Regions from separate parts of the Pantoea sp. Ep11b genome, predicted to be linked through region 1. Evidence: predicted binding sites of a transcription regulator. Region 1 holds the regulator's gene; each other region holds the start of a gene.
The links. Region 1 encodes PurR, which represses purine synthesis genes. Its sites were predicted from a motif close to CANGCAAACGTTTGCNTG; they were not measured.
Positions count from the first base shown of each region.

Region 2: a site for PurR is predicted at 2,077-2,094, ahead of AB1748_RS01775 (NCS2 family protein). Genes of this name have one in related genera too.
Region 3: a site for PurR is predicted at 2,471-2,488, ahead of purH (bifunctional phosphoribosylaminoimidazolecarboxamide formyltransferase/IMP cyclohydrolase). Genes of this name have one in related genera too.

Region 1 is NZ_CP160631.1:2,143,627-2,148,877, reverse strand. It holds gene rnt (ribonuclease T) at 1-66, shown strand, start outside; gene AB1748_RS10215 (Grx4 family monothiol glutaredoxin) at 109-444, opposite strand; gene AB1748_RS10210 (C40 family peptidase) at 810-1,607, shown strand; gene AB1748_RS10205 (YnhF family membrane protein) at 1,656-1,745, opposite strand; gene purR (HTH-type transcriptional repressor PurR) at 2,028-3,053, shown strand; gene punR (DNA-binding transcriptional activator PunR) at 3,050-3,955, opposite strand; gene punC (purine nucleoside transporter PunC) at 4,063-5,251, shown strand, end outside.
Region 2 is NZ_CP160631.1:354,115-359,365, forward strand. It holds gene recG (ATP-dependent DNA helicase RecG) at 1-2,042, shown strand, start outside; gene AB1748_RS01775 (NCS2 family protein) at 2,146-3,519, shown strand; gene AB1748_RS01780 (AsmA family protein) at 3,638-5,251, shown strand, end outside.
Region 3 is NZ_CP160631.1:667,900-673,150, forward strand. It holds gene purD (phosphoribosylamine--glycine ligase) at 1-714, opposite strand, end outside; gene purH (bifunctional phosphoribosylaminoimidazolecarboxamide formyltransferase/IMP cyclohydrolase) at 734-2,323, opposite strand; rRNA gene AB1748_RS03120 (16S ribosomal RNA) at 2,957-4,498, shown strand; tRNA gene AB1748_RS03125 (tRNA-Ile) at 4,572-4,648, shown strand; tRNA gene AB1748_RS03130 (tRNA-Ala) at 4,795-4,870, shown strand; rRNA gene AB1748_RS03135 (23S ribosomal RNA) at 5,079-5,251, shown strand, end outside.

The DNA.
Region 1 (5,251 bases):
AAACGCCTGGGTGGCTGGCCTCTGCCCTTTGCCGGTGAGGCTGCTGACGCCGGAGAATCTGCGTAATCCTGCACAATGAAAAAGGCCGACGTGATGTCGGCCTTTTCTTTATTCTGCTTCTTTAAATTTTTCTGCGGTCTCTTTGATCAGCGACTGCAGTTCACCGCGCTGCAGCATCTCAACAATGATGTCGCATCCGCCGACCAGTTCGCCATCCACCCAGAGCTGCGGGAAGGTTGGCCAGTTAGCGTATTTCGGCAGCTCGGCACGAATGTCCGGGTTCTGCAGAATATCCACGTAAGCAAAACGCTCACCACAGGCTGACAGCGCCTGCACCGCCTGCGCAGAGAAACCGCAGCTTGGCAGTTTCGGGGAACCTTTCATGTACAGCAGGATCGGATTTTCTGCGATCTGGCGCTGAATTTTTTCTACAGTACTCATAATTGCCTTCCTTAATTCGCGACTTCGTGTTTGTTTATTGTAGCGACTTCACAGCGTGACTGAAAACGAGATTTTGCCTGCTGCCCGCCTGAATAGCCATCATGGTTAAGTTATGCCGCAATGCGTTACGTTTCCTGATGATTAACAGCGGGTAACAGATTAATAATTCGTAATAAATTTGCTGATATAAGATGCTGAAAATGTTCATTTTCAGCGCAATTTCAGCGGTTACAAAGATTAATAATAAAAGACCTTACTGTTTTTAAAAGAACTGGACTAGAATGGCCTGGGCGCTGATCCTCGATCAGATTAATCTCAACTTTGTCACGGTGCGTAGTGGCCATGACAACTTAACTTACTTACGGACTATGCGTTTAATCATTACGCTTTTCATGCTGGCCTTTGCGCAACTGTTTTTCAACACCGCCGCCGCGTCGCCTCACACGCCGGTGAACGTCAGTTCGCATAAAGCAGAGAAAAAGAGTGCGCGCGACGATGAGCGTCGTAAGCGCCGCCCGGTCAAAACGGTCACGAAAAAACCGCGTGTCACGCCTGTTCAGAAACTCAAAACTAAAAAACAGAAAAAAGCTGAACTCACCGCGACACAGACACCCGCTAAGAAGACCTCGCTTAAAACCGCCCGCATCAGCAAGAATCACGAAAAGAAACGCTATGGTCATCAGCGTGCGCTGAAAACCGCCGACGCGGATACCCGCGAAACCGGCACCATTAAAATGAGCAAATCTCACCGCCAGCGTTACCAGAAGGCGCGTGAAACGGCGATGACCAAGCTGATGGGTCAGCTGGGAAAACCCTATCAGTGGGGCGGAACGTCTCCGCACACCGGTTTCGACTGCAGCGGTCTGGTCTGGTACGCCTATAAGGATCTGGTGAAGTTTAAGATCCCGCGTACCGCCAATGAGATGTACCACCTGCGTGACGCCGCGCCGATCAAGCGTGAGTCGCTGGAGAAAGGCGATCTGGTCTTCTTCCGCATCAATGGCCGCGGCACCGCCGATCATGTCGGAGTTTACCTGGGTGACGGCAAGTTTATTCAATCGCCCCGCACCGGCAAAGATATCCAGATCAGCGCATTAGGGGAAGATTACTGGCAGCGCCACTACATCGGCGCCCGCCGGGTGATGACGCCGAAAACGATCCGCTGAACAGCAGCAGAGTCAGAAAAAAAGCCGGGAAAATCCCGGCTTTTTTTATCAGTGCAGAATGGCGGTAAAACTAAAGGCCACAATCATCAGCAGACAGCCAACGGTGGTCATTAATGCCAGTTTGAGGTCGGTACTCACGGCTTGCTCCTTAGTCACACAGTTCACAGGGTTATTTCATTTTCCCACACGACCCGGTAAAAATCTCGTGTTATCCGTCCAGCCTTGTTAGAATCCCGCCTTTGTTGCGCAACGCGCGCAACGCTGATTCCGTTTGCACCTTTTTTCAGGCGTGATTTCCGTCGCCCGCGGTCAGATTACCGGCCAGCAACGCTGCATTTTTGCGAAAAAAACCCTGAGCAGACGCAAACGTTTAACACTACGCTTATCAGAGAGTTAGATAAGCACCGGAGTCTGATTTACATGGCAACAATAAAAGATGTGGCAAAACGCGCTGGCGTCTCCACGACCACCGTTTCGCACGTCATTAATAAAACCCGCTTTGTCGCTGAAGAGACGCGCGAAGCGGTCTGGCAGGCGATCAAGGAACTGCACTACTCACCGAGCGCCGTGGCACGCAGCCTGAAAGTGAACCACACCCGCACGCTGGGGCTGCTGGCCACCTCCAGCGAAGCGCCCTACTTCGCTGAAATTATCGAAGCCGTCGAGAATCACTGCTTCGATAAGGGCTATACGCTGATCCTGGGGAATGCCCACAACGATCTGCAAAAGCAGCGCGCCTATCTCAGCATGATGGCGCAGAAGCGCGTGGATGGCCTGCTGGTGATGTGCTCCGAATACCCGGACGACCTGCTGCAGATGCTTGAAGAGAATCGCAACATCCCGATGGTGGTGATGGACTGGGGCGAATCCCGCGCCGACTTCACTGACACAGTGCTGGACAACGCCTTCCAGGGCGGTTATCTGGCCGGCCGCTATCTGATTGAGCGCGGGCACCGTGATATTGGCGCCATTCCCGGCCAGATGGAGCGCAATACCGGGGGTGGCCGTCATGCCGGTTTCCTGAAGGCGCTGGAAGAGGCAAATATCCAGCCGCGCGCCGAGTGGATCGTTCAGGGCGACTTCGAGCCGGAGTCTGGCTATCAGGCCATGCAGCAGATTCTGTCGCAGAAGCAGCGCCCTACGGCGGTATTCTGTGGCGGTGACATCATGGCAATGGGGGCGATTTGCGCCGCCGACGAGATGGGATTACGCGTTCCTCAGGATATTTCGGTGATCGGGTATGACAATGTGCGCAACGCGCGCTATTTCGCGCCAGCCCTGACTACCGTCCATCAGCCGAAAGCCCAGCTGGGCGAAAAGGCGCTGGATATGCTGCTGGACCGCATTACCAGCAAGCGTGAAGTGTCGCAGACCATCGAGGTTCACCCGACGCTGATCGAACGTCGTTCCGTCGCCGATGGCCCGTTCCGCGACTACCGGCGTTAATCCTCGCTTAACCACTCCTGATTAAGCGTCTGCGCATCACCCAGATAGCTGAGCAACCAGCCTGTCGCCGGTGATGCACGATCTTCTGCCCAGCTGACGCAGCACGGACTGTCCGGAAACGGAACCGGCAGCGTCAGCTCGGCCAGATCGCCACTGTCGAGCAGCGGTCTGGCCAGATGGCCGGGCACCATCGCCACACACAATCCCGCCTGCACACACTCCAGCCCGGTCTGCCACTCCGGCACCACCAGCCTGCGCTGATTGTCCAGCGTCCACGTCATCCGGCGCGGCAGCGCCCGCGAGGTATCTTCCAGCACCAGCGACGGCCAGCTGCGCAGCGTGTCATCATCTATCTGGCTCGCCTGCGTCAGGGGATGATCGGGCGCGACCACGCAGCGCCAGTTCAGGGTGCCCATATCGCGAAAGGCAAAACGCCCGCCTACCGGAATCGCCTGAGTGGCGCCAATCGCGATCTCCACCCGCCCATCGGCCAGCGCATCCCAGACGCCATTGAACACTTCATAACTGATGCTCAGCTCCATATCCGGGAAGTGGCGATAGAAATCTTTGACCAGCTGTCGGGTACGCTGCGGTTTAGCGATGCGATCGACGGCGATGCTCAGCTGACCACGCCAGCCATTCGCCAGCTGCTGACACTGTCGGCGGGTAGCGAGCATTTTTTTGATAACGCTGCGCCCTTCCCGCACAAAATGTTCGCCTGCCGGGGTCAGCACCACTTCCCGATGCTGACGTTCGAACAGCGGGACCGCCAGCCAGGTCTCAAGCTGACGCACGGTGTAGCTGATGGCAGAGGGCACCCGATGTAGCTCCTGTGCTGCTGCGCTGAAGCTGCCGCCGCGGGCCACCGCGTCAACCACCTCTAATGCATATTCCGACCACATAATCTGCCTTCAAAATTTTTAACAGCAATCGGCAAATATTAGCGTTTCACAGCGGCAAACGCACCTTTTACACTCTGCCGCGTTCATTCTGCAAAAATGAGAATCAGATGTTATCGAATAAAGGATTTATGCCCTATCTTGCCCTGCTGAGTATGCTGGGCTTTCTGGCTACGGATATGTACCTGCCCGCCTTCGGTGCGATGCAGCAGAGCTTTAACACCTCGCCCGGCCTGATCAGCGCCAGTATGAGTCTCTTTCTGGCGGGCTTCGCCTGTGGCCAGCTCTTCTGGGGGCCGCTGTCGGACCGGATTGGCCGCAAGCCGGTACTGCTGGCCGGTCTGACGCTGTTTGCAGTCGGCTGCGCCGGGATGCTGTGGGTCAGCGACATTTCCCTGATGCTGACACTGCGATTTGTTCAGGCAATTGGCGTCTGTGCCGCTGCCGTAAGCTGGCAGGCGCTGGTGGTGGACCGCTATCCTGCCGCACGCGCCAGCAAAGTTTTCGCCACCATCATGCCGCTGGTCGCCCTCTCACCGGCGCTGGCTCCGTTGCTGGGCGCCTGGCTGATCGGTCACTTCCACTGGCGTTCAATTTTCCTGGTGCTGACGCTGATTGCGGTGGCGCTCATCCTCGTGACCCTGCGTCTGCCCGCCGTGCGCAAGGTGGCGGCGGAGAAAGGATCGCAGCCCGGCTTCTTTACGTTGCTGAAATCACGTATCTACAGCGGCAATGTGCTGATCTACTCTGCCTGCTCTGCCAGCTTTTTCGCGTGGCTGACCGGTTCCCCCTTTATCCTGGCGGATCTGGGCCTTTCACCCGCCGATATCGGTCTGAGCTATGTGCCGCAGACGCTCGCCTTCCTGATTGGCGGATTTGGCTGTCGTGCCCTGCTTAACCGTTTTAATGGCGCACAGATCCTGCCCGCGCTGCTGGGGATTTACAGCCTGAGCATTCTGGCGCTGTTCGCCGTGGCGCTTTCAGGCAGCAGCACCCTGGCCGGTCTGATGGTGCCATTCTGCGGCATGGCGCTGGCAAATGGCGCGATCTATCCGATTGTGGTCGCCAGCGCGCTGATGCCGTTCCCGCACGCGACCGGGAAAGCGGCCGCGCTACAGAATACGCTGCAGCTGGGACTCTGCTTCGTCGCCAGCCTGGCCGTGTCGGCCGGATTAACCCAGCCTCTGTTTACCACCACCCTGATCATGACGGTAACGATTCTGCTCGCGCTAATCGGTTACATCATGCAGCGTGCCGCAAGCGCACAAACGGTTGTTGCCTCCTCTCAGCCTGCCTGCC
Region 2 (5,251 bases), 1.8 Mb from region 1:
CCCTGACTGGCGTCGGTGCCAGCCAGGCGGCAAAGCTGGCCAGGATTGGCCTGCACACCATTCAGGACCTTCTGCTTCACCTCCCGCTGCGTTACGAAGATCGTACCCAACTCTATGCGATTGACGATCTGCTGCCCGGCATCTGGGCCACCGTAGAGGGCGAGGTGCTGCACACCGACATCACCTTTGGCCGCCGCCGGATGATGGTCTGTCAGATCAGCGATGGCAGCGGCGTTCTGACGATGCGCTTCTTCAATTTCAACGCGGGCATGAAGAATAATCTCTCGCCAGGCCGTCGCGTCACCGCCTATGGCGAAATTAAACGCGGCCAGCGTGGCGCGGAGATTATCCACCCCGAATACCGCATTCAGGGCGAACAGAGCAATGTGACGCTGGAAGAGACCCTGACGCCGGTCTATCCCACCACCGAAGGGATTCGTCAGGCCACGCTGCGTAATCTCACCGATCAGGCGCTGACGCTGCTGGAGAGCTGCCCGATTGCCGAACTGCTGCCGCAGGAGCTGAGCAGCGGGCTGATCAGCCTGCCTGATGCGCTCCGCACGCTGCATCGTCCACCGCCCGATCTCAGGCTCAGTGAGCTGGAGAGTGGCCGTCATCCGGCACAGCGCCGGTTGATTCTGGAAGAGCTGCTGGCGCACAACCTCAGTATGCTGGCGGTGCGCGCCGGTGCGCAGCGTTACTATGCGCTGCCGATGCCGCCACGGCACACTCTCAGCGACCAGCTGCTGGCCGCGCTGCCCTTTTCACCCACCCGCGCCCAGGCGCGCGTGGTGACGGAGATAGAACAGGATCTGGCCAACGATTTTCCGATGATGCGGCTGGTGCAGGGCGATGTCGGCTCCGGCAAGACTCTGGTCGCCGCACTCGCGGCGCTGAATGTGATCGCGCACGGCAGGCAGGTCGCGCTGATGGCGCCGACCGAGCTGCTGGCTGAACAGCACGCCAGCAACTTCCGTCAGTGGTTTGCGCCGCTGGGAATTGAAGTCGGCTGGCTGGCCGGTAAACAGAAAGGCAAAGCCCGTCAGGCGCAGCAGGAGGCGATAGCCAGCGGTCAGGTGGCGATGGTAGTCGGCACCCATGCGCTGTTCCAGGAGCAGGTCCGGTTCAGCGGGCTGGCGCTGGTTATTATTGATGAGCAGCACCGGTTTGGCGTCCACCAGCGACTGGCGCTGTGGGAAAAGGGCGAAGAGCAGGGTTTTCATCCGCATCAGCTGATCATGACCGCCACGCCGATCCCGCGCACCCTGGCGATGACCGCCTATGCCGACCTGGATACCTCCACCATCGACGAGCTGCCGCCGGGACGTACGCCGGTGACCACGGTGGCTATCCCGGACTCCCGGCGTGATGAGATCGTGGCCCGGGTTGAGCACGCCTGTCGCGAAGGACGCCAGGCCTATTGGGTCTGCACCCTGATCGAAGAGTCAGACCTGCTGGAAGCCCAGGCGGCGGAGGCGAGCTGGGAATCGCTGAAAACCGCGCTGCCCGGCCTGAACATCGGGCTGGTGCATGGCCGGATGAAACCGGCAGAGAAACAGGCCGTCATGCAGGCGTTCAAGGCCAATGAGCTACAGCTTCTGGTCGCGACCACCGTTATTGAGGTAGGCGTGGATGTGCCTAATGCCAGCCTGATGATCATCGAAAACCCGGAGCGGTTGGGGCTGGCACAGCTGCATCAGCTGCGCGGACGCGTAGGCCGCGGTGCCGTGGCTTCTCACTGCGTGCTGCTCTACAAAGCGCCCCTGAGCAAGACGGCGCAGAAGCGTCTGCAGGTGCTGCGCGACAGCAATGACGGCTTTGTCATTGCCCAGTTCGATCTGGAGATCCGCGGCCCCGGTGAGCTGCTGGGCACGCGCCAGACCGGAAACGCCGAATTTAAAGTCGCTGACCTGCTACGCGATCAGGCGATGGTGCCGGAAGTGCAGCGCGTGGCGCGCCATATCCATCAACACTATCCCGAACAGGCCAGCGCCCTGATTGAACGCTGGCTGCCAGAGAACACCCGCTACACCAACGTCTGAATAAAATCCCGCTAATAGAGCCCTGTTATCCTCACGGGCAAACGATTGCTTTTAGCCTGCGGATGATTACAATCGCCACACACTTTTTCGGGAAGAACAGAAGATGTCCATCACTCCACAATCAGACCAGCCCTCCGCCAGGCACAGCGAACTGATTTACCGTCTTGAAGATCGTCCACCACTGCCGCAGACGCTGTTTGCCGCCGGTCAGCACCTGCTGGCGATGTTCGTTGCGGTGATTACCCCCGCGATTCTGATTTGTCAGGCGCTGGGCCTGCCCGCAGAGGATACCCGGCACGTTATCAGCATGTCGCTGTTTGCCTCGGGCGTCGCCTCGCTGCTGCAAATCAAAACCTGGGGACCGGTGGGATCGGGCCTGCTGTCGATTCAGGGCACCAGCTTTAACTTCGTCACGCCGCTAATCATGGGCGGGATGGCGCTGAAAAATGGCGGGGCTGACGTTCCCGCCATGATGGCCGCCCTGTTTGGCACGCTGATGGTCGCCTCCTGTACCGAAATGGTGTTGTCGCGCGTCCTGCATCTGGCGCGCCGGATTATTACACCGCTGGTTTCCGGTATCGTGGTGATGATTATCGGCCTGTCGCTGATTCAGGTAGGACTGACCTCGATTGGCGGTGGCTTCAGTGCCATCAGCGACCACACCTTCGGCGCGCCAAAGAATCTGATGCTGGCGGGGGCCGTGCTGCTGGTGATTGTGCTGCTTAACCGGCAGAAAAATCCCTACCTGCGCGTGGCCTCGCTGGTGATTGCGATGGCGGTGGGTTATCTGCTGGCCTGGGCGATGGGCATGCTGCCTGCTGCGGGCTTACCGGCCGATCAGCCGCTGATTGTGGTGCCTGCCCCGCTCTACTATGGTCTGGGCTTTGACTGGAATCTGCTTATCCCGCTGATGCTGGTGTTTATGGTGACCTCCCTGGAGACCATCGGCGATATCACCGCGACGTCCGATGTCTCCGAGCAGCCGGTCAGCGGCCCGCTCTATATGAAACGCCTGAAAGGGGGCGTGCTGGCGAATGGCCTTAACTCTTTTGTTTCCGCGCTGTTCAATACTTTCCCGAACTCCTGCTTCGGCCAGAACAACGGGGTGATTCAGCTGACCGGTGTGGCCAGCCGCTACGTCGGCTTTGTGGTGGCGCTGATGCTGATTGTACTGGGGCTGTTCCCGGCGGTCAGCGGTCTGGTGCAGCTGATCCCTGAACCGGTGCTCGGCGGTGCCACCATCGTGATGTTCGGCACCATTGCCGCGTCGGGCGTCCGCATCGTGTCACGCGAGCCGCTTAACCGTCGCGCCATCATGATTATCGCCCTGTCGCTGGCGGTGGGCCTGGGCGTTTCGCAGCAGCCGCTGATCCTACAGTTTGCGCCGGACTGGCTGAAAACCCTGCTCTCTTCCGGTATTGCGGCGGGCGGTATCACCGCGATCGTCCTCAACCTGATTTTCCCGCAGGAGAAGTAAGGCCACGGGCAGGCTCCGGCCTGCCTGCTAATTATTCGGATTTACATCCAGGCTGTTGAGCTGTAACGGGAATTCAGGCATAACAACCTCTCACCGGATTCAACTCGGGAAGGATGCAATGAAATTTCTTGGAAAGTTTTTCCTCACCCTGCTTTTGCTGCTGCTGTTCACCCTGGTGGTGATCTATGTTCTGCTGCAGACACACTGGGGTGCAGGCTGGTTCAGCCGTTGGGTGAGCGACAAAACCGAATGGCATCTCTCCCTGAGTAAAATTGAACACAATTTCTCTTCCCCCTCTCACATCATTCTGGATGACTTCAGCTTTGGTCACGACGGGCAGCCTGCGGTACTGGTCGCCAGACGGGTCGATCTCGGCCTGGCGCTGATCCAGTTCAGCGATCCGCTGCACTTCAGCAGCCTGGAACTGCGCGATGGCGAGGTGAATCTGGCCAATCTGACGCAGGGCAGCGCACTGCCGATTCAGGCCGACCGCCTGCAACTCAATAATATGCGTGTCGACAGCCCCAACACCGCGCTGCCGCTGCTCGCCCGCCAGGTGAATGGCGGCATCATGCCGTGGAAACCCGTTGCCCTAGATATGCTGGGCCGCGATGCCCGCTTCCAGATGAGCGCGGGCAGCATGACGCTGAATGAAGTACCGGCTGAAAACGTCCTGATCCAGGGCAGCGTTTCCCAGGGCCGGATGCGCATCGACAATATGGGGGCCGACCTGGCGCGCGGTTCCATGACCGGTAACGGTGAACGCGATGCCCGGGGCAACTGGAAGGTGAATCAGCTGCGCCTGAACGACATTCGTCTGCAGACCGCCAGCAGCCTGAAAGATTTTCTGCATAAGTTACAGGTGGTGCCCTCCCTTGCCATTACCCGGCTGGATCTGACCGATGCCCGCCTGCAGGGGCCGGACTGGGCGGTGACGGATCTTGATCTGACGCTGAGAAACGTGAACTGGCAGAACGATGACTGGCAGAGTAACGACGGTTCGCTGGCGCTGAATGCCAGCAACTTCATTAACGGCGGATTTGAACTCAACGATCCCATTATCAACCTGGATTTCTCCCCGCAGGGTGTGGCGCTGACCCAGTTCAGTTCACGCTGGGCGAATGGGGTGATCCGGGCTGACGGTGAATGGTCACGCAGCGACAAACGTCTGACGCTGAAAAACCTGGCGGTGGCCGGGCTGGAATATACCCTGCCACAGGACTGGCGCGACCGCTGGCAGGCCACGCTGCCCGCCTGGCTGGAGAGTGTCGAGGTGACGCGCTTCACCTCGAACCGTAACCTGATCATTGATATCAATCCGGCGTTTCCTTTCCAGCTGACCTCTCTGGATGGCACCGGCGAAAACCTGCGGCTGGCGCAGCAGCATCAGTGGGGGATCTGGTCAGGTAAGCTCAGCCTGAATGCGGCCGAGTCGACCTTTAACCGCACCGATCTGCGTCATCCGTCGATTACGCTGAGTGCCGATGCGCAGCAGATTCAGGTGACGGAACTGAGTGCGTTCAGCAATAAAGGCCTGCTGGAAGGCACAGCCACCCTGGGTCAGCAGCCTGCCCGGCCGCTGACGCTGCAGCTGACAGGTCGTGCCGTGCCGGTCAATGTGTTGCAGAACTGGGGATGGCCGGCGTTGCCGTTATCCGGTGACAGCAATATGCAGCTGCAGCTGCGCGCGGCGCTCGCCGCCGGTCAGCCGCTGCGTCCATCGGTTAATGGC
Region 3 (5,251 bases), 1.5 Mb from region 1:
AACCGGAGCCGGTGAATAAGCCCCCATTCCGCCGGTATTCGGTCCGGTGTCGCCGTCGCCGACACGTTTATGATCCTGGCTGGTGGCCATCGGCAGCACATGTTCGCCATCGACCATAACGATAAAGCTGGCTTCTTCACCCTCAAGAAACTCTTCAATCACGATGCGGTGTCCGGCATCGCCAAAAGCGTTACCGGCCAGCATATCCTGCACCGCCTCTTCGGCTTCCTGCAGCGTCATCGCGACAATCACGCCTTTACCCGCCGCCAGGCCATCGGCCTTAATGACGATAGGCGCGCCTTTCTCGCGCAGCCAGGCCAGAGCCGGCTCAACTTCGGTGAAGTTCTGGTAAGCGGCGCTGGGGATCTGATGACGCGCCAGGAAATCCTTGGTAAACGCTTTCGATCCTTCCAGCTGTGCAGCGGCCTGGGTCGGGCCAAAGATTTTAAGCCCGGCCTCACGGAAAGCATCGACCACGCCAATCACCAGCGGGGCTTCCGGCCCGACAATCGTCAGATCGATCTTTTCACGCCGGGCAAACTCAAGCAGGGCAGGGATATCGGTCGCGCTGATGGCGACATTCTGCAATGCTGGCTCCAGTGCCGTTCCGGCGTTACCCGGCGCAACGAACACGGTTTCCGCCAGCGGCGACTGAGCGGCTTTCCAGGCCAGCGCATGTTCACGTCCGCCGTTGCCGATTACTAAAATTTTCATCTGTTACTCTCCGGAGTGATTAATGGCGGAAGTGGCGCATGTCGGTGAAGATCATGGCAATGCCGTGCTCATCCGCAGCCGCGATCACTTCTTCATCGCGGATAGAGCCGCCAGGCTGGATCACACAGCTCACACCCACTGCGGCTGCGGCATCAATACCGTCGCGGAAGGGGAAGAACGCATCCGACGCCATCGCCGAGCCTTTAACTTCCAGACCTTCATCACCTGCTTTAATACCCGCAATCTTCGCGGAATAGACGCGGCTCATCTGCCCGGCGCCGATACCGATCGTCATACCGTCGCGTGCATAAACGATGGCGTTCGATTTCACAAATTTGGCCACCTTCCAGCAGAACAGCGCATCACGCAGCTCCTGTTCTGACGGCTGACGCTTGCTGACCACGCGCAGCTGGCTGGCGTCGACCATGCCGAGATCGCGATCCTGAACCAGCAGGCCGCCGTTCACACGTTTGAAATCCAGCGCCGCCGTGCGGGTCTGCCACTGACCGCAAATCAGCACACGAACGTTCTGCTTAGTTGCGGTGATTTTCAGGGCCGCATCGGAAACGGCCGGAGCGATGATCACCTCGACGAACTGACGGCTGATAATCGCCTGCGCCGTTGCTTCATCCAGCTCGCGGTTAAAGGCGATGATGCCACCGAATGCGGAGGTCGGGTCGGTCTGATAAGCGCGGTCATAGGCTGACAGCAGGCTGTCACCGGTTGCCACGCCGCAGGGGTTGGCATGCTTGACGATAACGCAGGCGGGCTCGCTGAACTCTTTCACACACTCCAGCGCCGCGTCTGTGTCGGCAATGTTGTTATAAGAGAGTGCCTTGCCCTGAACCTGTTGCGCCGTCGCTACCGAGGCTTCAGCAATGTTCTCTTCTATATAGAAGGCGGCATCCTGATGGCTGTTTTCACCGTAGCGCATATCCTGCTTCTTAATGAAGTTCAGATTCAGGGTACGAGGGAAGCGGCCGGCAGGCTGATTACGTTCGCCGTGATAGGCGGGCACAAGACTGCCGAAGTAGTTAGCGATCATGCTGTCGTACGAGGCAGTGTGTTCAAACGCCTTAATCGCCAGATCGAATCGGGTCTCAAGCGTCAGGCCATTCTCATGGGCATCCATCTCAGCGATGATCGCCTCGTAGTCGCCACTGCTGACCACGATAGCCACATCCTTATGGTTCTTGGCAGCCGAGCGCACCATGGTCGGGCCGCCGATATCAATGTTCTCTACGGCATCTTCCAGTGAGCATCCTTCACGGGCAACCGTCTGTGCAAAGGGATAAAGATTAACGACCACCATGTCGATTGGGCTGATGTCATGCTGCGCCATGATGGCATCATCCTGGCCGCGACGACCTAAAATGCCGCCATGCACTTTCGGATGCAGGGTTTTGACACGTCCATCCATCATTTCCGGGAAGCCGGTGTAGTCAGAGACTTCGGTGACAGCCAGACCCGCCTCTGCCAGCAGGCGAGCGGTTCCACCTGTAGAGAGCAGTTCAACACCGCGATGGGAGAGCGCCTGAGCAAATTCGAGGATACCGGCTTTGTCAGAGACACTGAGCAAGGCGCGGCGTACAGGACGAGGTTGTTGCATGGTGGTTTATCCCTTGGCTTTGTTTCGCGTATATAAGAGCGTTACATCAGGTTTTAGCGCACTTTTCTCTTCTCTATAAGAAGTAAAAAATCAAAAACCTCAGGTAACGCCCCGAAAAGGGGTAGCCGTAACGCTGTCCGGCATTGTAGCGAAAACGTTTGCGTGATGCTCGTCTAAATTCATCTCACCCATGCAGTGTGGATAACATTGTGCGTAACTGCGTATAACAGCGGCTTTTGCTGTGGAATGCAGCGAACACGCTTTTTTATGCAATTTATGGGTTGCGCCGCCTGAACAACTCCCTATAATGCGCCTCCATCAACACGGCACACCGGCAACGGGAAGCGCGTTGAAGGCACAGGAGACTGCGCCGCCGGAGAAAACTTCTGAAAAAAAGAGGTTGACTCTGAAGGAGGAAAGCGTAATATACGCCACCTCGCGACAGGACGCTAACGCACTGTTCGCACTGCTCTTTAACAATTTATCAGACAATCTGTGTGGGCACTCGCAGGATTGATATCAGCGTCTCCGGACGCAAAAAATATCAAAGCCTCACGAGTGAACACATAATGAAATTCATTATGACGTTTTACAGATGAGCATCGCTGCACTCGTTGCAGCAAATCAAACTTTAAATTGAAGAGTTTGATCATGGCTCAGATTGAACGCTGGCGGCAGGCCTAACACATGCAAGTCGGACGGTAGCACAGAGGAGCTTGCTCCTCGGGTGACGAGTGGCGGACGGGTGAGTAATGTCTGGGGATCTGCCCGATAGAGGGGGATAACCACTGGAAACGGTGGCTAATACCGCATAACGTCGCAAGACCAAAGAGGGGGACCTTCGGGCCTCTCACTATCGGATGAACCCAGATGGGATTAGCTAGTAGGCGGGGTAATGGCCCACCTAGGCGACGATCCCTAGCTGGTCTGAGAGGATGACCAGCCACACTGGAACTGAGACACGGTCCAGACTCCTACGGGAGGCAGCAGTGGGGAATATTGCACAATGGGCGCAAGCCTGATGCAGCCATGCCGCGTGTATGAAGAAGGCCTTCGGGTTGTAAAGTACTTTCAGCGGGGAGGAAGGCGGTGCGGTTAATAACCGTGCCGATTGACGTTACCCGCAGAAGAAGCACCGGCTAACTCCGTGCCAGCAGCCGCGGTAATACGGAGGGTGCAAGCGTTAATCGGAATTACTGGGCGTAAAGCGCACGCAGGCGGTCTGTTAAGTCAGATGTGAAATCCCCGGGCTTAACCTGGGAACTGCATTTGAAACTGGCAGGCTTGAGTCTCGTAGAGGGGGGTAGAATTCCAGGTGTAGCGGTGAAATGCGTAGAGATCTGGAGGAATACCGGTGGCGAAGGCGGCCCCCTGGACGAAGACTGACGCTCAGGTGCGAAAGCGTGGGGAGCAAACAGGATTAGATACCCTGGTAGTCCACGCCGTAAACGATGTCGACTTGGAGGTTGTTCCCTTGAGGAGTGGCTTCCGGAGCTAACGCGTTAAGTCGACCGCCTGGGGAGTACGGCCGCAAGGTTAAAACTCAAATGAATTGACGGGGGCCCGCACAAGCGGTGGAGCATGTGGTTTAATTCGATGCAACGCGAAGAACCTTACCTACTCTTGACATCCAGCGAACTTTCCAGAGATGGATTGGTGCCTTCGGGAACGCTGAGACAGGTGCTGCATGGCTGTCGTCAGCTCGTGTTGTGAAATGTTGGGTTAAGTCCCGCAACGAGCGCAACCCTTATCCTTTGTTGCCAGCGATTCGGTCGGGAACTCAAAGGAGACTGCCGGTGATAAACCGGAGGAAGGTGGGGATGACGTCAAGTCATCATGGCCCTTACGAGTAGGGCTACACACGTGCTACAATGGCGCATACAAAGAGAAGCGACCTCGCGAGAGCAAGCGGACCTCACAAAGTGCGTCGTAGTCCGGATCGGAGTCTGCAACTCGACTCCGTGAAGTCGGAATCGCTAGTAATCGTGGATCAGAATGCCACGGTGAATACGTTCCCGGGCCTTGTACACACCGCCCGTCACACCATGGGAGTGGGTTGCAAAAGAAGTAGGTAGCTTAACCTTCGGGAGGGCGCTTACCACTTTGTGATTCATGACTGGGGTGAAGTCGTAACAAGGTAACCGTAGGGGAACCTGCGGTTGGATCACCTCCTTACCTTAAGATACCTTCCGGCGCAGTGCTCACACAGATTGTCTGATAAAAAGTAACGAGCAGAAAAAACCTCTACAGGCTTGTAGCTCAGGTGGTTAGAGCGCACCCCTGATAAGGGTGAGGTCGGTGGTTCAAGTCCACTCAGGCCTACCAAATTTCTTCTCATGCTGCGTTATGCGCGCGGTCGTTTACCCCGGTAAACTTCCCTTCCGCATGCCTTGCCTGAAAAGAAATTGCATCCTTTTCAGGAAGGATGTAACTCGGTTGAGTGGTAGTAGTGGTCTCTGCAGTAACTGTATGGGGCTATAGCTCAGCTGGGAGAGCGCCTGCCTTGCACGCAGGAGGTCAGCGGTTCGATCCCGCTTAGCTCCACCATACCGTTTTAACTGTTTTTTCTGAATACCTCAGAGCGTACCGGCGACGGTGTGCTGTGAAGTATTATGCTCTTTAACAATCCGGAACAAGCTGAAAATTGAAACGACGTAGCGCGTCATCCCTCCGTAATAAGGGATGACAACGCGATACGGTCGGGTCTCTCAAATGCTTGCAGTCTGCAGCGTTGAAAAACGCCTGTGGGTTGTGAGGTTAAGCGACCAAGCGTACACGGTGGATGCCCTGGCAGTCAGAGGCGATGAAGGACGTGCTAATCTGCGTAAAGCGACGGTAAGGTGATATGAACCGCTACAGCCGTCGATGTCCGAATGGGGAAACCCGGTGCACTCAGTGCATCATTGCAGCATGAATACATAGTGCTGC